One region of the Escherichia sp. B1147 genome, then DNA from elsewhere that is predicted to be linked to it. Evidence: predicted binding sites of a transcription regulator. Region 1 holds the regulator's gene; the other holds the start of a gene.

Region 1 (10,406 bases):
TATTGGCACGTCACTTCCAGAAATAATCGTTTCGCTTGCCGCGTCGCTGCATGAACAACGAGATCTAGCCGTCGGCACAGCACTCGGCTCAAACATAATCAATATTTTACTGATCCTCGGTCTGGCTGCGCTGGTGCGCCCTTTTACCGTCCATTCCGATGTTCTGCGCCGTGAATTACCATTAATGTTATTAGTCAGTGTGGTGGCCGGTTCCGTACTCTATGACGGACAACTTGGTCGCAGCGATGGTATCTTTCTCCTCTTTCTGGCTGTGCTATGGCTGCTGTTCATTGTTAAACTTGCACGTCAGGCAGAACGTCAGGGAACTGACAGCCTGACCAGAGAACAGCTTGCAGAGTTACCGCGCGAAGGTGGTTTGCCTGTCGCGTTTTTATGGCTCGGCATTGCATTGATTATCATGCCGGTAGCAACGCGGATGGTGATTGATAACGCCACTGTACTGGCGAATTACTTTGCCATCAGCGAGTTGACTATTGGTCTGACGGCAATCGCTATCGGCACTAGTTTGCCGGAACTGGCAACCGCGATAGCCGGTTTTCGCAAAGGTGAAAACGACATCGCTGTCGGTAATATCATTGGCGCAAACATTTTTAATATTGTCATCGTGCTGGGTTTACCCGCGCTGATAACGCCCGGGGAGGTTAACCCACTAGCATACAGTCGTGACTGCAGCGTGATGCTGTTGGTCAGCATTATTTTTGCGTTGCTATGCTGGCGGCGCACCCCGCAACCAGGCCGTGGCATTGGGGTATTATTAACAGGCGGATTTGTCGTATGGCTGGCGATGTTGTACTGGTTATCGCCAATACTCGTTGAATAACTGGAAACGCATTATGTCGCACGTAGAGTTGCAACCGGGTTTTGACTTTCAGCAAGCAGGTAAAGAAGTCCTGGCGATTGAACGTGAATGCCTGGCAGAGCTTGATCAATACATCAATCAGAATTTCACGCTCGCCTGTGAAAAGATGTTCTGGTGTAAAGGTAAAGTCGTGGTCATGGGAATGGGTAAATCGGGACACATTGGGCGCAAAATGGCAGCAACCTTTGCCAGCACCGGTACTCCGTCATTTTTCGTCCATCCCGGTGAGGCCGCACATGGCGATTTAGGCATGGTCACCCCGCAGGACGTGGTTATTGCGATTTCTAACTCAGGTGAATCCAGCGAAATCACGGCCTTAATCCCGGTACTCAAACGCCTGCATGTGCCGTTAATTTGCATCACCGGTCGTCCGGAGAGCAGCATGGCACGCGCAGCAGACGTGCATCTGTGTGTTAAAGTAGCGAAGGAAGCCTGTCCGTTAGGGCTGGCGCCAACCAGCAGCACTACCGCGACGCTGGTCATGGGAGATGCGCTCGCCGTCGCCTTGTTGAAAGCGCGCGGCTTTACCGCCGAGGATTTTGCACTTTCGCATCCAGGCGGCGCACTAGGTCGTAAACTTCTGCTGCGCGTCAGCGATATTATGCATACGGGCGACGAGATCCCGCATGTCAAGAAAACGGCCAGCCTGCGCGATGCGCTGCTGGAAGTCACCCGCAAAAATCTTGGTATGACCGTCATTTGCGATGACAATATGATGATTGAAGGCATCTTTACCGACGGTGATTTACGCCGTGTCTTCGATATGGGCGTGGATGTCCGTCAGTTAGGTATTGCCGATGTGATGACGCCGGGGGGAATTCGTGTACGTCCTGGCATTCTGGCCGTTGAGGCGCTGAACTTAATGCAATCCCGCCATATCACTTCCGTAATGGTTGCCGATGGCGACTATTTACTCGGTGTGTTACATATGCACGATTTATTGCGTGCTGGCGTAGTGTAAAGATTCAAGGATAAACAACAATGAGTAAAGCAGGTGCGTCGCTTGCGACCTGTTACGGCCCTGTTAGCGCCGATGTGATGGCAAAAGCAGAGAACATTCGTCTGCTGATCCTCGACGTTGATGGCGTATTGTCAGATGGCCTGATTTATATGGGTAACAATGGCGAAGAGCTGAAAGCGTTCAACGTTCGTGACGGTTATGGTATCCGCTGTGCGCTCACCTCTGATATTGAAGTCGCCATCATTACTGGACGAAAGGCTAAACTGGTAGAAGATCGGTGTGCAACATTAGGGATCACCCATCTGTATCAGGGGCAATCAAACAAGCTTATCGCCTTTGGCGATCTGCTGGAAAAACTGGCGATCGCGCCAGAAAACGTGGCTTACGTTGGTGATGATCTTATCGACTGGCCAGTAATGGAAAAAGTGGGCTTAAGCGTGGCCGTAGCCGATGCGCATCCGCTATTGATTCCGCGCGCTGATTACGTGACGCGCATTGCTGGCGGTCGCGGCGCGGTTCGTGAAGTTTGCGACTTATTACTTCTGGCGCAGGGCAAACTGGATGAAGCCAAAGGGCAATCGATATGAGTAAAGCCAGACGTTGGGTTATCATTGTGCTATCACTGGCGGTTCTGGTGATGATCGGCGTTAACATGACCGAGAAAGACGATACCGCCCAGGTGGTCGTCAACAACAATGATCCCACCTATAAAAGCGAGCATACGGACACGCTCGTCTATAACCCAGAAGGAGCCTTAAGCTATCGATTGATTGCTCAACACGTTGAATATTATTCCGATCAGGCCGTTTCGTGGTTTACGCAACCAGTACTTACCACGTTTGATAAGGATAAAATCCCGACATGGTCGGTTAAAGCAGATAAAGCCAAGCTAACCAATGACCGGATGCTCTATTTATATGGACACGTTGAAGTCAACGCACTCGTGCCAGACTCTCAACTTCGCAGAATCACGACGGATAACGCGCAGATCAATCTGGTGACGCAGGATGTTACCTCTGAAGACCTCGTCACGTTATACGGAACAACATTTAACTCCAGCGGTCTGAAAATGCGCGGCAACTTACGCAGCAAGAATGCCGAGCTGATTGAAAAGGTTAGAACATCTTATGAAATTCAAAACAAACAAACTCAGCCTTAATCTTGTGCTTGCCAGCTCACTTCTGGCCGCCAGCATTCCGGCATTTGCCGTTACCGGAGATACTGACCAACCGATCCACATTGAGTCGGACCAGCAATCTCTTGATATGCAAGGCAACGTGGTCACTTTCACCGGTAATGTCGTCGTGACTCAAGGCACCATTAAAATTAATGCCGATAAAGTGGTCGTTACCCGTCCGGGTGGTGAACAAGGCAAGGAAGTGATCGACGGTTACGGCAACCCGGCCACCTTCTATCAAATGCAGGATAACGGCAAGCCAGTCGAAGGCCATGCATCCCAGATGCATTACGAACTGGCGAAAGATTTCGTCGTGCTCACCGGTAATGCTTATCTGCAACAGGTCGATAGCAATATTAAGGGCGATAAGATCACTTACCTGGTGAAAGAGCAGAAAATGCAGGCTTTCAGTGACAAAGGTAAGCGTGTGACCACCGTTCTGGTGCCGTCACAGTTGCAGGACAAAAACAACAAAGGCCAGACCCCGGCGCAGAAGAAGGGTAATTAATTCGTTATGGCAACTTTAACTGCAAAGAACCTTGCAAAAGCCTATAAAGGCCGCCGCGTGGTGGAAGACGTCAGCCTGACCGTCAACTCCGGGGAGATTGTCGGTTTGCTGGGGCCAAACGGTGCCGGTAAGACGACGACTTTCTACATGGTCGTTGGCATTGTGCCGCGCGATGCGGGCAACATTATTATTGATGACGACGATATCAGCCTGCTGCCACTGCATGCGCGCGCGCGTCGTGGTATCGGCTATTTGCCGCAGGAAGCCTCTATTTTCCGTCGCCTCAGCGTTTACGATAACCTGATGGCGGTACTGCAAATTCGTGATGACTTATCCGCTGAACAGCGTGAAGATCGCGCGAACGAGTTGATGGAAGAGTTCCACATTGAGCATTTACGCGACAGCATGGGGCAATCACTCTCCGGTGGTGAACGCCGTCGTGTAGAAATTGCGCGCGCACTGGCTGCGAATCCGAAATTTATCCTCCTCGATGAACCGTTTGCTGGGGTTGACCCGATCTCGGTTATCGACATCAAACGTATCATTGAACACCTGCGCGATAGCGGCCTGGGCGTGCTTATCACCGACCATAACGTGCGTGAAACGCTAGCTGTTTGTGAACGCGCTTATATCGTCAGTCAGGGGCATTTAATCGCTCATGGCACGCCGACAGAAATCTTACAAGACGAACACGTTAAGCGTGTATACCTTGGGGAAGACTTCAGACTCTGATAGGGTAGAAGCTCGCGACGTTTTAGCAGGAGAGTACGATTCTGAACATGAAGCAAGGTTTGCAACTCAGGCTTAGTCAGCAACTGGCGATGACGCCTCAGCTACAACAGGCAATTCGTCTGTTGCAGCTGTCCACGCTGGAACTTCAACAGGAGTTGCAGCAGGCGCTGGAGAGTAATCCACTGCTTGAGCAAATCGACACTCATGATGAAATCGATACTCGTGAAACGCCGGACAGCGAAACGCTGGACACCGCCGACGCGCTCGAGCAAAAAGAGATGCCGGAAGAACTGCCGCTCGATGCCAGTTGGGACACCATCTACACCGCCGGTACGCCCTCTGGCACCAGCGGTGACTACATCGACGATGAATTGCCGGTCTATCAGGGCGAAACAACGCAGACCTTGCAAGATTACCTGATGTGGCAGGTTGAGCTGACACCGTTTTCTGACACCGATCGCGCTATCGCCACCTCCATCGTCGATGCCGTTGATGACACCGGTTATCTGACCGTCCCGCTGGAAGATATTCTCGAAAGCATGGGCGATGAAGAGATCGACATCGATGAAATTGAAGCTGTCCTCAAACGAATCCAACGCTTTGACCCGGTCGGCGTGGCGGCAAAAGATCTGCGCGACTGCCTGTTGATCCAACTCTCCCAATTCGACAAAAACACGCCGTGGCTGGAAGAGGCCCGACTGATCATTAGCGATCATCTTGATCTGCTGGCGAATCACGACTTCCGTACGTTAATGCGCGTCACACGTCTGAAAGAAGATGTGCTGAAAGAAGCCGTCAATCTGATCCAGTCACTCGATCCACGTCCCGGTCAGTCGATCCAGACCGGTGAACCGGAATATGTCATCCCTGATGTGCTGGTGCGTAAGCATAACGGCCACTGGACGGTTGAACTCAACAGCGACAGTATTCCACGTCTGCAAATCAACCAGCATTATGCCTCGATGTGTAACAGCACACGCAACGATGGTGACAACCAGTTTATCCGCAGCAATCTGCAGGATGCCAAATGGTTGATAAAAAGTCTGGAGAGCCGTAACGATACACTGCTGCGCGTCAGTCGCTGTATTGTTGAACAACAGCAAGCCTTCTTTGAGCAAGGCGAAGAATATATGAAACCGATGGTGCTGGCTGATATCGCCCAGGCCGTCGAAATGCATGAATCGACGATATCTCGCGTGACCACGCAAAAATACCTGCATAGTCCACGAGGCATTTTTGAACTGAAGTATTTCTTTTCCAGCCACGTCAATACCGAAGGGGGTGGCGAAGCATCTTCCACGGCGATTCGTGCGCTGGTGAAGAAATTAATCGCGGCGGAAAACCCAGCGAAACCGTTGAGCGACAGCAAGTTAACCTCTTTGTTGTCGGAACAAGGTATCATGGTGGCACGCCGCACTGTTGCGAAGTACCGAGAGTCTTTATCCATTCCGCCGTCAAACCAGCGTAAACAGCTCGTTTGACCCAACCGATAAGGAAGACACTATGCAGCTCAACATTACCGGAAATAACGTCGAGATCACCGAGGCCCTGCGCGAATTTGTCACCTCAAAGTTTGCCAAACTTGAGCAATATTTTGACCGAATCAACCAGGTTTATGTTGTTCTGAAAGTGGAGAAAGTCACCCACACCTCAGATGCAACACTGCATGTTAACGGTGGCGAAATTCATGCCAGCGCGGAAGGTCAGGACATGTACGCCGCCATTGATGGCTTAATTGATAAGTTGGCACGTCAGCTAACCAAGCATAAAGACAAATTGAAACAACACTAATTGTCCGGGCAATTAGCAAGTGCATGGCGGCCTGTTGTATGGCACAACAGGCCATTTGTACGGTTAATGCTCCGAATCTGTCCCACTGTTTGAGTGGGCAGATTCTTAGGTGAAATTATGACAAATAATGATACAACTCTACAGCTTAACAGTGTTCTTAACAGGGAATGTACGCGAAGTCGCGTCCACTGTCAGAGCAAAAAACGCGCCCTGGAAATCATCAGCGAACTGGCGGCAAAACAACTTAGCCTGCCGCCACAGGTGGTTTTTGAAGCTATTCTGACGCGGGAAAAAATGGGCAGTACCGGTATTGGTAATGGCATTGCCATTCCGCACGGCAAACTGGAAGAAGATACCCTACGCGCTGTTGGCGTTTTCGTTCAGCTAGAAACACCCATTGCTTTCGATGCCATCGACAACCAGCCGGTAGACTTACTTTTTGCCCTGTTGGTACCCGCAGACCAAACCAAAACGCACCTGCATACTCTTTCGCTGGTCGCGAAACGTCTGGCGGACAAAACTATCTGCCGCCGTTTACGTGCAGCCCAGAGCGATGAAGAGCTGTATCAAATCATTACGGATACCGAAGGTACTCCGGATGAAACGTAGTCATTCTGTAATGTCTCTTTTAGACGTTGTGAGGAGAAACAGTACATGGTACTGATGATCGTCAGCGGACGTTCAGGGTCAGGCAAATCTGTCGCCCTGCGTGCGCTGGAAGATATGGGTTTTTACTGCGTGGATAACCTTCCCGTGGTGCTGTTACCCGATCTGGCTCGGACTCTGGCCGATCGCGAAATTTCTGCCGCCGTCAGCATTGATGTTCGCAATATGCCAGAGTCGCCAGAAATATTCGAACAGGCGATGAGCAATCTGCCTGATGCTTTCTCACCGCAACTCCTGTTTCTCGATGCCGATCGCAACACGCTGATTCGTCGTTACAGCGATACTCGTCGCCTGCATCCGCTTTCCAGCAAAAACCTGTCGCTGGAAAGTGCTATCGACAAAGAAAGCGATCTTCTGGAGCCGCTGCGTTCGCGCGCTGATCTGATTGTCGATACATCTGAAATGTCCGTTCACGAACTGGCAGAAATGTTGCGTACCCGTCTGCTGGGTAAACGCGAGCGTGAACTGACAATGGTCTTTGAGTCCTTCGGCTTCAAGCACGGTATTCCTATCGATGCGGATTACGTCTTTGACGTACGTTTCCTGCCGAACCCGCACTGGGATCCGAAACTGCGTCCGATGACGGGCCTTGATAAACCTGTCGCCGCGTTCCTCGACAGACACACAGAAGTACACAATTTTATCTACCAGACGCGTAGCTATCTTGAGCTATGGTTACCTATGCTGGAAACCAACAACCGTAGCTACCTGACGGTCGCTATTGGTTGTACTGGCGGGAAACACCGTTCGGTGTATATTGCAGAACAGTTGGCAGACTACTTCCGCTCACGCGGTAAAAACGTCCAGTCACGCCATCGCACGCTGGAAAAACGTAAACCATGACCGTCAAACAAACCGTTGAAATCACTAACAAGCTGGGCATGCATGCCCGGCCTGCTATGAAACTGTTTGAATTAATGCAGGGTTTTGACGCCGAAGTGCTTTTACGTAATGATGAAGGCACCGAGGCTGAAGCCAACAGCGTTATTGCGCTGTTGATGCTGGATTCTGCCAAAGGACGACAGATAGAAGTCGAAGCGACCGGCCCGCAGGAAGTCGAGGCACTGGCCGCCGTCATCGCCCTCTTTAACTCAGGTTTTGACGAAGATTAATCTTCGTCATTCTGACGCCTGATTCCCTCAGACATGCACCTTCCGCCCTGACGGGCGAAAAAAGCACAAGCCCCAACTGGCTCCATTTCTCGCAAATTGTACATTTCGTGCGCTTTCCTGTACGCATAAAACCTTAAGAAAACCTTAAAAAGTGTTGTTTAGGTTTTGTTTAAGTTAAGTCCTCATACTGGAGGCAGTCAGAAAAAACCTCCAGGAGATGGCATGATTCGCTTATCTGAACAAAGTCCCCTGGGCACCGGAAGACATCGGAAATGTTATGCGCATCCGGAAGATGCCCAACGCTGTATTAAGATTGTCCACCACCGTGGCGACGGTGGTGATAAAGAGATCCGCCGTGAGTTAAAGTACTATGCGCATCTTGGCCGTCGTTTGAAAGACTGGAGCGGTATTCCGCGCTATCACGGTACAGTTGAGACTGATTGCGGAACCGGTTATGTCTACGATGTCATTGCCGATTTCGATGGCAAACCGTCTATTACACTGAGCGAATTTGCTAAACAATGCCATTACGAAGAAGATATCGCGCAACTGCGTCAGTTGTTGAAACAGTTAAAGCGTTATTTGCAGGATAATCACATCGTGACGATGTCGCTGAAGCCGCAGAATATCCTCTGCCACCGCATCAGTGAGTCAGAAATTATCCCCGTCGTCTGTGACAACATTGGTGAAAGCACGTTGATTCCACTGGCGACGTGGTCGAAGTGGTGTTGTTTGCGTAAACAACAGCGGCTGTGGCGACGTTTTATCGCTCAACCAGCGTTATCTGTTGCTCTGCAAAAAGAGGCGCAACCTCGAGAAAGCAAAAAGCTCGCCCTCTCCTCACGCGAAGCTTAATACAACTGGTATTGCTGCATAAACGACTCACCGCCCAACTGATGCATCTGTCGTAAAATCCACGCCTGACGGCTACGCACGTAGCCTGACGGTGCGGAAGCTTTAAAGCGTAGTGGGCTCGGTAACACTGCCGCCAGTAACGCCGCTTCCGACTGAGTGAGTTTACTGGCTGGTTTATGAAAATAACGTTGTGCCGCAGCTTCAACACCAAACACACCGTCGCCAAATTCAGCGATATTCAGGTAAACCGTCAGGATGCGCTTTTTGCTCCAGACCGTTTCTATCCCCAGTGTTAATCCGGCTTCCAGCCCTTTTCGTACCCAGCTACGCCCATCCCACAAAAAGAGATTTTTGGCTGTCTGCTGCGAAATTGTTGATGCGCCGCGAATGCGGTTTTCATTGCGCTCGTTGTGCGCCAGGGCTTTCTCAATGGAAGCGACATCAAAACCCCAGTGCTCGGGGAATTTCTGATCTTCTGCGGCAATCACCGCCAGCCCCATCCACGGCGAGATTTGATCCATACTGACCCAATCAGAATGCGCCATGTAACGGAAGTTACCGTGCAGCCAGGCACTTAGCTGTCGCTCGACCATCACCGCAGAAAACGGGACCGGCGCTATGCTAAACAGCGCTATCCCCCCGCCCCAAAACACAACGAGGACACTCAATAACCGCAGAATGAAACGGCGAACGAAACCGAACGCCGTTACGCGGCGTTTGCTCATTCCGCCAGAACCAGCACGCGGGAAACCAGCTTATCAATGCCGCTTGCTGCTTCCGCAATGCTCTGTGCCAACATATACGCAGGCGTGGTGACAATCTTATTGTCTTCATCAACGACAATATCATCTACCGGACACGGCACATGTTCCGCGCCCATCTCTTCCAGTACTTCAGCGGTATCGATATCTGTACCGATGGTCAAACGCAGCGGGAAATTGAAAATTTTCGGCAACATTGCCGGGGCAATGCACATAAAGCCAAGCGGTTTCCCGGCCTGATGCATTGCTTGCGCCAGCGCCTTTAACTCACGGTCTACGCTGCATTCACTGCCAAGACTAGCAAAATTACTTAAATTCTTTGCCGCGCCAAATCCGCCTGGCACAATTAACGCATCCAGTTCGGCGGCATCAGCCTGGGCCAGAGGACGGATCTCACCACGCGTAATACGTGCCGCTTCAATCAACACATTGCGCGTTTCCGCCATTGCTTCACCGGTTAAATGGTTGATGACATCAACCTGCTGCTTATCTGGAGCAAAACAAACTGCCTGTGCGCCGCTGCGTGATATCGCTAATAACGTCAATACCGCTTCATGAATTTCAGAACCGTCATAGACGCCGCATCCGCTCAGAACTACGCCAATTTTCTTCATTGTGATCATCCTTTCGCAATTAACTGAAACACATTAATTTTTTTAATAAAAACGCTACGCATCACACATTTAACTGATTCATGTAACAAATCATTTAAGATTTGCTATCTTAACTGCATACGGCCTGAAAAACAGTGCTGTGCCTTTGTTACTTATCATAAAAATTTACGGCGCAGCCAAGATTTCCCTGGTGTTGGCGCAGTATTCGCGCACCCCGGTTTAGCCGGGGTCATTTTTTAGCGGCTTTTGCCACCCACGCTTTCAGCACTTCTACGTCGTGACGCCACTCTTCTTTCATCTCTTCAATCCATTCACCAACATTATCTTCCCACGCAGGAAGGTCTGGTGA
Region 2 (10,406 bases), on a different contig from region 1:
CTGGATCAGGAAGCTCGTGACCGCAAGCGTCAGAAAAAACGCCGTGGTCATGCACCAGGCAGCCGCGCAGCGGGCGGTAGCGTTACTTCGGGTAGCAAAGGCCAGAATGCACCGAAAGATCCACGTATTGGCAGTAAAACCCCTATTCCATTGGGCGTGACTGAAAAAGTCACCAAACAGCACAAACCGAAGAGTGAGAAACCTATGCTTTCACCGCAGGCTGAGTTGGAGTTACTGGAGACGGATGAGCGTCTGGATGCGCTGCTGGAACGTCTGGAAGCAGGCGAAACCCTGAGCGCTGAAGAGCAATCCTGGGTGGATGCCAAGTTGGATCGTATTGATGAGCTGATGCAGAAACTCGGCCTCTCTTATGACGATGACGAAGAAGAGGAAGAAGACGAGAAGCAAGAAGACATGATGCGTCTGCTGCGGGGCAACTAACAGATTGCCACCGTGGGCCTTCCTGTTCTGCTGATAACCCTTCCGGTTATATGTTATCTGGTGTGGTTATTCGTTAAACTACAGCGGTTGTCGCGGCGACAAAAGTGGCTGCGCAACCGGCTGATGACCCGAAACGGGCATCCGTCGGTACGCCGTAGCCGCCAGAGACGCCATCGGAAGGAGTGAGCATGTCTGTACAGCAAATCGACTGGGACCTGGCCCTGATCCAGAAATATAACTATTCCGGGCCACGATACACCTCGTACCCGACCGCGCTGGAGTTTTCAGAAGACTTCGGCGAACAGGCGTTTCTACAAGCCGTGGCGCGCTACCCTGAGCGTCCCTTATCTCTCTACGTTCATATTCCGTTCTGCCACAAGCTTTGCTACTTCTGTGGTTGCAATAAGATAGTGACTCGTCAGCAGCACAAGGCCGATCAGTATCTGGACGTGCTTGAGCAAGAAATCGTTCATCGTGCGCCGCTATTTGCCGGACGCAAGGTGAGCCAATTGCACTGGGGCGGCGGTACGCCAACGTACCTGAATAAAGCGCAAATCAGCCGCCTGATGAAGCTACTGCGGGAAAACTTCCAGTTCAATGCCGATGCGGAGATCTCGATCGAAGTCGATCCGCGCGAAATCGAACTGGATGTACTCGATCATTTACGCGCCGAAGGCTTTAATCGTCTGAGTATGGGCGTGCAGGACTTCAACAAAGAAGTGCAACGTCTGGTTAACCGCGAGCAGGATGAAGAGTTCATCTTTGCGCTGCTTAACCATGCGCGTGAGATTGGCTTTACCTCCACCAACATTGACCTCATTTACGGTCTGCCGAAACAAACGCCGGAGAGTTTCGCCTTTACCCTGAAACGCGTGGCGGAACTGAACCCCGATCGTCTGAGCGTCTTTAACTACGCGCATCTGCCAACTATTTTTGCCGCCCAGCGCAAAATCAAAGATGCCGACCTGCCGAGTCCGCAGCAAAAACTGGATATCTTGCAGGAAACTATCGCCTTCCTGACGCAATCGGGCTATCAGTTTATTGGTATGGATCACTTTGCCCGCCCGGACGACGAGCTGGCGGTGGCCCAGCGTGAAGGTGTGCTGCATCGTAACTTCCAGGGCTATACCACTCAGGGTGATACCGATCTGCTTGGGATGGGCGTTTCAGCCATCAGCATGATTGGCGACTGCTACGCGCAGAACCAGAAAGAGTTAAAGCATTACTATCAGCAGGTGGATGAACAAGGCAATGCGCTGTGGCGCGGTATTGCGCTAACGCGTGATGACTGTATTCGCCGCGATGTGATTAAGTCGCTAATCTGCAACTTCCGTCTGGATTACGCCCCCATTGAGCAGCAGTGGGATTTGCACTTCGCTGATTACTTTGCGGAAGATCTCAAGCTACTGGCCCCATTAGCAAAAGATGGGCTGGTGGATGTCAATGAGAAGGGGATTAAGGTGACGGCGAAAGGTCGCTTGCTGATCCGCAACATTTGCATGTGCTTCGATACTTATCTGCGCCAGAAAGCGCGGATGCAGCAGTTCTCACGGGTGATTTAAATAGTAAATGGCGCTTCGTTTACAAGTTAGAAAACGAAAGCGCCATTAATGTGCTGAGAACAAGGTTGCCTGATGCGCTACGTTTATCAGGCCTACAAAATCTGTTTTTGTACGCCGCATCCGGCATAGACAACGAGCTTCAGCTAAATAGCCCAATCATTGCGGCACACAGCACGGCAGCAACGGCAGTTTGCGGCGTGTGGCTGTTAACTGCGCCACTTGATAGCAGATTAATTATTGATTCCAGCATAATGATACTCCCCCCGTTTTCCGGGCAAGATCATACTGAACTTATCGGAACAGTAAAGCGCAAAATAACAGCAATTTGCGCTCAATAATCAATCTTTACACGGCGAGCCTGAATCACTCCATTCCCAGTTCTTTTAACTTACGTGTCAGGGTGTTACGCCCCCAGCCAAGTAAGCGCGCTGCTTCCTGTTTATGCCCCTGCGTATGTCGCAACGCGGTAGTCAGTAACGTCCGCTCCAACTCTGGCTGCGCTTCAGACAGCAAGTTTTGATGACCGGAACGTAGCGCCCGATCTGCCCACTGTGCTAACAGCGTTGCCCAACTGTCCGGCTGCATTTGTGAAGTGCTTTCCGGTACGGTTGATTCAAACAATTCGCCAGGCAAATCCTGAATCAACACTTCCTGTCCGGCTGCCATAACGGTTAACCAACGGCAGGTGTTTTCCAGCTGGCGTACGTTACCCGGCCACACCAGACGTGTCAGAGCGGCTTCGGTTTCCGGATGCAGCAGTTTGGCTTCGACACCCAGCTCGCGGGCGGCAACCTGCAGGAAATGGCGTGCCAGACGGGGAATATCTTCCCTACGCTCGCGCAGCGGCGGCAGATGAACACGGATAACGTTCAGGCGGTGGAACAAATCCTCGCGGAACTTGCCTTCCTGTACCCGCTGTTCGAGATTCTGGTGGGTCGCGGCGATAATCCGCACATCCACTTTCACCGGCGCATAGCCGCCAACACGATAAAACTGACCGTCTGCCAGCACGCGCAGCAAACGGGTCTGCACATCCAGCGGCATGTCGCCAATTTCATCAAGGAATAACGTGCCGCCATCGGCCTGTTCAAAACGCCCCTGACGAACGGTATTAGCACCGGTAAATGCGCCTTTCTCGTGACCAAACAGTTCTGATTCGATCAAATCCTTCGGGATAGCCGCCATATTCAGTGCGATAAACGGCGCTTTGGCTCGCGGACTGTGGCGATGCAGGGCATGAGCGACCAGCTCTTTACCGGTGCCGGATTCGCCGTTGATCAGCACGCTAATGGAAGAACGCGAGAGTCGACCGATAATACGGAACACGTCCTGCATGGCTGGCGCTTCGCCGATGATATCGGTCGTTGGGCCGTTAAGCTGAACATTACGCGGCTGCTGCTGCTCCTGGTAATGGCTGATGGCGCGCTCAACCAGCGCCACGGCCTCGTCGATATCAAACGGTTTGGGCAGATAATCAAACGCCCCTTGTTGATAGGCGCTAACGGCAGCATCCAGATCCGAGTGCGCAGTCATAATGATGACCGGAAGCATTGGATGACGCTGTTTAATCTGTTTAAGCAGCGCCAGTCCATCCATGCCGGGCATGCGGATATCCGACAGCAACACATCCGGCGTTTTACTCGCCAGCGCTTCCAGCACTTCTGCGCCGTTCTCAAACGTCGTACAGGTTAAACCCGCCCCAGCGAGCGCACGTTCAAGCACCCAACGGATGGAACTATCGTCATCGACTACCCAGACTATCCCTCGTTGCATAAACGTCACCTTTATTTCCTGATAGGCAGGTAAACCGAGAACTCGGTATGACCTGGCCAACTGGTAAATTCAATTTTGCCTGAATGCTGATCAATTAAATTACGGGCGATGGATAAGCCAAGCCCGGTGCCACCTTCGCGGCCGCTGACCATCGGGTAAAAAAGCGTATCCTGCAAATGAGGCGGAATGCCTGGCCCGTTATCTTCCACATCAATTCGCGCCGCCAGCCGATAACGCTCGCCATGTAAGGTCAGTTGAAACGCGGTGCGGGTACGCAGAATAATTTCGCCGCCTTCCGGTCCCAGTGCCTGTAGCGCATTGCGCACAATATTCAGCAGGACCTGTTCAATCTGCTCCGGATCGTGCGCCAGTTCCGGCAGGCTGGGGTCGTAATCACGAATCAACCGCACGTTGTCCGGCAGTTCCATCGACACCAGCGTCACCACGCGTTCAGCCACTTTGTGAATACTTTCGATGACACGCGTACCGGGCAGTTGTGGCCCCAGCAGACGATCGACCAGATTACGTAACCTGTCCGCCTGTTCGATAATCACTTTGGTATATTCCAGCAGTGACGGGTCGGGCAAGGCTTTGCTGAGTAACTGCGCCGCGCCGCGTAAACCGCCAAGCGGATTTTTAATCTCATGCGCAAGGCCACGGACCAAATCACGGGCAGCAACCTGCTGGGCGTGCTGTAGCTGTTCCTGACTTAAACGGCGCTGGTTATCCATCGGTGCCATTTCCAGCAGAATCATGCCGTCTGGCATGCGCTGGGCCGTCACAGAAAGAATATGCGAGCGCCCGTCGATCACCAGCGTCACTTCGTTATCGGTAAAACCTTGCCCCGCCTCCAGGCTTTCTTGCATCAGCTCGATATTTAGTGAGAAGTAGCTCAACAGTTCAGGTAACGGCGTACCAAACAATTTGCGGGAGCTTTGGGCGAGCAGTTGTTGCGCGGCGGGGTTGGCGTAATGGATCGCCAGGTTGTCATCAATTAACAAAATACTGTTAATCAGCGAGTTGAGGATCTGCCCAGCATCGGGCTGCGTGCCTGTTGCCATAAAGCAGTCTCCTGAACAGGTTGCACCATTTTAGTGCATTATAGCTTTTTACGGATAAAAAGCGCGAAGCATCACAGAAGTTACGGAGAAAAAAGCCCATGCAGAGATGGGCTGAAATTTCCACGGCAACTAAAAACCAGTCCCATCAGGCTATTTTATTTGCCATTTTGAACCTGGGCAGTGCTCGAACTCCTCACGTACTGGTGTACGCTCCGGGTTCTGCGCGCTGTCCGTGTTCAAACTGGCTGCAACAATTACGCCAGATGGGCCTGGTTTGAACCCCCGGCTTTTTAGCACCGGGTATTACAACTTCAACTATTAGACGCTGTAGTACAGCTCAAACTCTACCGGGTGCGGAGTCATACGCACGCGGTCATCTTCTTCGCGACGCAGGGCGATGTACGCATCAATCGCTTCATCAGTGAACACGCCACCGGCTTTCAGGAACTCGCGGTCCAGATCCAGTTCGTTCAGTGCTTCTTCCAGAGAGCCTGCAACCTGTGGGATCTCTTTCGCTTCTTCCGGCGGCAGGTCATACAGGTTTTTGTCCATGGCTTCGCCCGGGTGGATCTTGTTCTTGATACCATCAAGACCGGCCATCAGCAGGGCAGCAAAGCACAGGTACGGGTTAGCTGCCGGGTCCGGGAAACGCACTTCGATACGACGTGCTTTCGGAGAAGAAACCACCGGAATACGGATAGATGCAGAACGGTTACGCGCAGAGTAAGCCAGCATTACCGGAGCTTCGTAGCCCGGGACCAGACGCTTGTAAGAGTTGGTGGTCGGGTTTGCCAGGGCGTTAATTGCTTTAGCGTGTTTGATTACGCCGCCAATGTAGTACAGCGCCTGCTCAGACAGACCTGCATATTTGTCGCCCGCGAACAGGTTGACGCCGTTTTTAGACAGTGACATGTGGCAGTGCATACCGGAGCCGTTATCACCGAACATCGGTTTTGGCATAAAGGTCGCGGTTTTACCGAAGCGGTGCGCCACGTTGTGAACAACATATTTGTAGATCTGAATTTCGTCAGCTTTTTTGGTCATGGTATTGAAGCGGGTTGCCACTTCGTTCTGACCTGCAGTTGCAACTTCGTGGTGATGAGCTTCAACCACCAGACCCATCTGTTCCATCACCAGACACATTTCAGAACGAATATCCTGAGCTGAGTCTACCGGTGGAACCGGGAAGTAACCGCCTTTCACTGCCGGACGGTGACCTTTGTTACCACCTTCGTATTGGGTGGAGGAGTTCCACGCGCCTTCGATATCGTCGATAGCAACGTGAGAACCGGAGATAGAAGAGCCGAAACGGATGTCATCGAACAGGAAGAATTCTGGTTCTGGGCCGAACAGTACGGTATCGGCAATGCCAGTGGAACGCAGATAATCTTCAGCGCGCTTCGCAATAGAACGCGGGTCACGGTCATAGCCTTGCAGGGTGCCAGGTTCAAGGATGTCGCAACGGATAATCAGGGTAGAGTCGGCGAAGAACGGGTCAATCACTGCGGTGGATGCGTCTGGCATCAGCACCATGTCGGACTCGTTAATGCCTTTCCAGCCGCCAATCGAGGAGCCGTCAAACATTTTGCCTTCTTCGAAGAATTCAGCATTCACCTGATGAGCAGGGATAGTGACGTGCTGTTCTTTACCTTTAGTATCGGTGAAGCGCAAATCAACAAACTTCACTTCGTGCTCGTTCAGCATCGTCAGTACGTGTTCAGCGGACATACTTTAACTCTCCTGGATTGGTCATGGTCGTCGTGGTAACGAAATCTGCAATTATTTTGGCCGTGTCGCCGTAAAAAAGATAAAGCGAAATCTGTGCCAACTTTTAAATTACCCCTAAAAGGCGTTATCATGCTTAACATCGTGCAAAAGGGCTGCACCATGTTGAGAATCTTGCACCAATATAGTGCTCTAATGGAAACACTAAGCACCATATTGGTGCAATGACCTTTGGATAACCCTTTTTATGCTCCGTGAAAGCGATCACAAAGGAACTCTGCAATACTTGTTTGCGGAGGATGTTTGTGATCCTGTTTTGTAGTGCGATTAATCCGTGTACAATAACGCGCTATTTCTAATGCCTGAGGCAAAGTTGTGATCGAAAAATTGCGTAACATCGCCATCATCGCGCACGTCGACCATGGTAAAACCACCCTGGTAGACAAGCTGCTCCAACAATCCGGTACGTTCGACTCTCGTGCCGAAACCCAAGAGCGCGTGATGGACTCCAACGATTTGGAGAAAGAGCGTGGGATTACCATCCTCGCGAAAAACACCGCTATCAAATGGAATGATTACCGTATCAACATCGTTGATACCCCGGGGCACGCCGACTTCGGTGGTGAAGTTGAACGTGTAATGTCCATGGTAGACTCAGTGCTGCTGGTGGTTGACGCATTTGACGGCCCAATGCCGCAAACGCGTTTCGTAACCAAAAAAGCGTTTGCTTATGGCCTGAAGCCTATCGTTGTTATCAACAAAGTTGACCGCCCTGGCGCGCGTCCTGACTGGGTTGTGGATCAGGTATTCGACCTGTTCGTTAACCTCGACGCGACCGACGAGCAGTTGGACTTCCCGATCGTTTACGCTTCTGCGCTGAACGGCATCGCGGGTCTGGACCATGAAGATATGGCGGAAGACATGACCCCGCTGTATCAGGCGATTATTGACCATGTTCCTGCGCCGGACGTTGACCTTGACGGTCCGTTCCAGATGCAGATTTCTCAGCTCGATTACAACAGCTATGTTGGCGTTATCGGCATTGGCCGCATCAAGCGCGGTAAAGTGAAGCCGAACCAGCAGGTTACTATCATCGATAGCGAAGGCAAAACCCGTAACGCGAAAGTCGGTAAAGTGCTGGGCCACCTCGGCCTGGAACGTATCGAAACCGATCTGGCGGAAGCTGGCGATATCGTGGCGATCACGGGCCTTGGCGAACTGAATATTTCTGACACCGTTTGCGACACGCAAAACGTTGAAGCGCTGCCGGCACTCTCCGTTGATGAGCCGACCGTTTCTATGTTCTTCTGCGTTAACACCTCGCCGTTCTGCGGTAAAGAAGGTAAGTTCGTAACCTCTCGTCAGATCCTGGATCGTCTGAACAAAGAACTGGTACATAACGTTGCGCTGCGCGTAGAAGAAACCGAAGACGCCGATGCGTTCCGCGTTTCTGGTCGTGGCGAACTGCACCTGTCTGTTCTTATCGAAAACATGCGTCGTGAAGGTTTCGAACTGGCGGTATCCCGCCCGAAAGTAATCTTCCGTGAAATCGACGGTCGTAAACAAGAGCCGTACGAAAACGTGACTCTGGACGTTGAAGAACAGCATCAGGGTTCTGTGATGCAGGCGCTGGGCGAACGTAAAGGCGACCTGAAGAACATGAATCCAGACGGTAAAGGCCGCGTACGTCTCGACTACGTGATCCCAAGTCGTGGCCTGATTGGCTTCCGTTCCGAATTCATGACCATGACTTCCGGTACGGGTCTGCTGTACTCCACCTTCAGCCACTACGACGACGTACGTCCGGGTGAAGTGGGTCAGCGTCAGAACGGCGTACTGATCTCTAACGGTCAGGGTAAAGCGGTAGCGTTCGCCCTGTTCGGTCTGCAGGATCGCGGTAAGCTGTTCCTCGGTCACGGTGCAGAAGTTTACGAAGGTCAGATTATCGGTATTCACAGCCGCTCTAACGACCTGACTGTAAACTGCCTGACCGGTAAGAAACTGACCAACATGCGTGCTTCCGGTACTGACGAAGCCGTTGTTCTGGTTCCGCCTATCCGCATGACTCTGGAACAAGCTCTGGAGTTCATCGATGATGACGAACTGGTAGAAGTGACTCCGACCTCTATCCGTATTCGTAAACGTCACCTGACGGAAAACGATCGTCGCCGCGCGAACCGTGCGCCGAAAGACGATTAATTTCGCTTTTTAGTCATAAAAAACCTGCCAGCGATGGCAGGTTTTTTTTTTGCCTGTCGTAAGTCCTCACCAGTGCGAGCATCTCCCTTATAAGTCTGTGGTTACGTCAATAGAGAGCTTTGTCACAATTATCTGCAAAGTCATACGCCGTTAATTGCTTTCTTTTTTGGCGTAAGCGTAAGATGCCACATCTGGTTTAAACCAAAAGGATTAAACAATGACGGGAAACCAATCCACCGTAGAAAATGCAAAAGAGAAATTGGATCGGTGGTTAAAAGATGGCATCACCACGCCGGGTGGAAAACTCCCTTCAGAAAGAGAGCTGGGAGAGCTGCTGGGCATTAAACGTATGACGTTACGCCAGGCGTTGCTGAACCTTGAGGCAGAATCCAAAATCTTCCGTAAGGATCGTAAAGGTTGGTTCGTGACTCAGCCGCGATTTAATTACAGCCCGGAGCTGTCGGCAAGCTTTCAGCGGGCCGCTATTGAACAAGGGCGGGAGCCTTCCTGGAGATTTACTGAGAAAAAACGTACCCGCGACATTCCTGAAACGCTCATGCCACTGATTGCAGTGACGCCGTCAACCGAACTCTACCGCATTACCGGTTGGGGGGCGCTGGAAGGACATAAAGTTTTCTATCACGAAACGTATATTAATCCTGAAGTTGCCCCTGGTTTTATTGAGCAACTTGAAAACCACTCATTTTCTTCAGTCTGGGAAAAATGCTACCAAAAAGAAACGGTAGTAAAAAAATTGCTTTTCAAACCCGTCAGAATGCCGGGTGATATCAGTAAGTTTCTTGGCGGTTCAGCGGGCATGCCTGCGATATTAATTGAAAAACATCGCGCCGACCAGCAAGGGAATATTGTCCAGATAGATATTGAATATTGGCGATTTGAGGCCGTGGATCTCATCATTAATCTGTAGGTGTTTTATGGTGACAATAAATAACGCAAGAAAGATTCTACAACGTGTCGATACTCTACCTCTTTATTTGCATACCTATGCTTTTCATTTAAATATGCGGCTGGAAAGAGTATTGCCGGCTGATTTACTTGATATTGCGAGTGAAAATAATCTGCGAGGCGTCAAAATTCATGTTCTGGATGGCGAGCGTTTTTCTCTGGGCAATATGGCAGATAAAGAACTCTCTGCCTTTGGCGATAAAGCCCGCCGTCTGAACCTTGATATTCATATTGAAACCAGCGCCTCAGATAAGTCATCTATTGATGAAGCCGTCGCCATCGCGTTGAAAACCGGGGCATCGTCCGTGCGTTTTTATCCGCGTTATGAAGGTAATTTGCGCGATGTATTATCGATCATCGCTAACGATATTGCCTATGTGCGGGAAACGTATCAGGACAGCGGCCTGACCTTTACGATCGAGCAGCATGAAGATTTAAAAAGCCATGAACTGGTGTCGCTGGTCAAAGAAAGTGAGATGGAGTCTCTTTCCTTACTGTTTGATTTTGCGAACATGATCAATGCAAATGAGCATCCAATGGATGCCTTAAAAACGATGGCACCGCATATTACCCAGGTCCATATCAAAGATGCCTTGATCGTTAAAGAACAAGGTGGCCTGGGGCATAAAGCCTGTATTTCAGGTCAGGGTGATATGCCATTCAAAGAATTATTAACGCA

Evidence for each region. Region 1 encodes sigma-54, which starts transcription at its own class of promoters, with help from an activator protein. Its sites were predicted from a motif close to GTTGGCACANNTTTCGCTNT; they were not measured.
Region 2: glnA (glutamate--ammonia ligase) is a predicted target of sigma-54. The motif match lies at 6,647-6,666, and genes of this name have one in related genera.

Annotation. Positions count from the first base shown of each region.
Region 1 is NZ_LFHY01000015.1:67,284-77,689, reverse strand. It holds gene A9180_RS15310 (calcium/sodium antiporter) at 1-841, shown strand, start outside; gene kdsD (arabinose-5-phosphate isomerase KdsD) at 855-1,841, shown strand; gene kdsC (3-deoxy-manno-octulosonate-8-phosphatase KdsC) at 1,862-2,428, shown strand; gene lptC (LPS export ABC transporter periplasmic protein LptC) at 2,425-3,000, shown strand; gene lptA (lipopolysaccharide ABC transporter substrate-binding protein LptA) at 2,969-3,526, shown strand; gene lptB (LPS export ABC transporter ATP-binding protein) at 3,533-4,258, shown strand; gene rpoN (RNA polymerase factor sigma-54) at 4,306-5,739, shown strand; gene hpf (ribosome hibernation promoting factor) at 5,762-6,049, shown strand; gene ptsN (PTS IIA-like nitrogen regulatory protein PtsN) at 6,167-6,658, shown strand; gene rapZ (RNase adapter RapZ) at 6,704-7,558, shown strand; gene npr (PTS phosphocarrier protein NPr) at 7,555-7,827, shown strand; gene yrbL (PhoP regulatory network protein YrbL) at 8,050-8,682, shown strand; gene mtgA (monofunctional biosynthetic peptidoglycan transglycosylase) at 8,679-9,407, opposite strand; gene elbB (isoprenoid biosynthesis glyoxalase ElbB) at 9,404-10,057, opposite strand; gene arcB (aerobic respiration two-component sensor histidine kinase ArcB) at 10,287-10,406, opposite strand, start outside.
Region 2 is NZ_LFHY01000008.1:317,896-328,301, reverse strand. It holds gene yihI (Der GTPase-activating protein YihI) at 1-441, shown strand, start outside; gene hemN (oxygen-independent coproporphyrinogen III oxidase) at 630-2,003, shown strand; gene A9180_RS08850 (YshB family small membrane protein) at 2,143-2,253, opposite strand; gene glnG (nitrogen regulation protein NR(I)) at 2,367-3,776, opposite strand; gene glnL (nitrogen regulation protein NR(II)) at 3,788-4,837, opposite strand; gene glnA (glutamate--ammonia ligase) at 5,156-6,565, opposite strand; gene typA (ribosome-dependent GTPase TypA) at 6,938-8,761, shown strand; gene A9180_RS08815 (GntR family transcriptional regulator) at 8,979-9,689, shown strand; gene A9180_RS08810 (sugar phosphate isomerase/epimerase family protein) at 9,697-10,406, shown strand, end outside.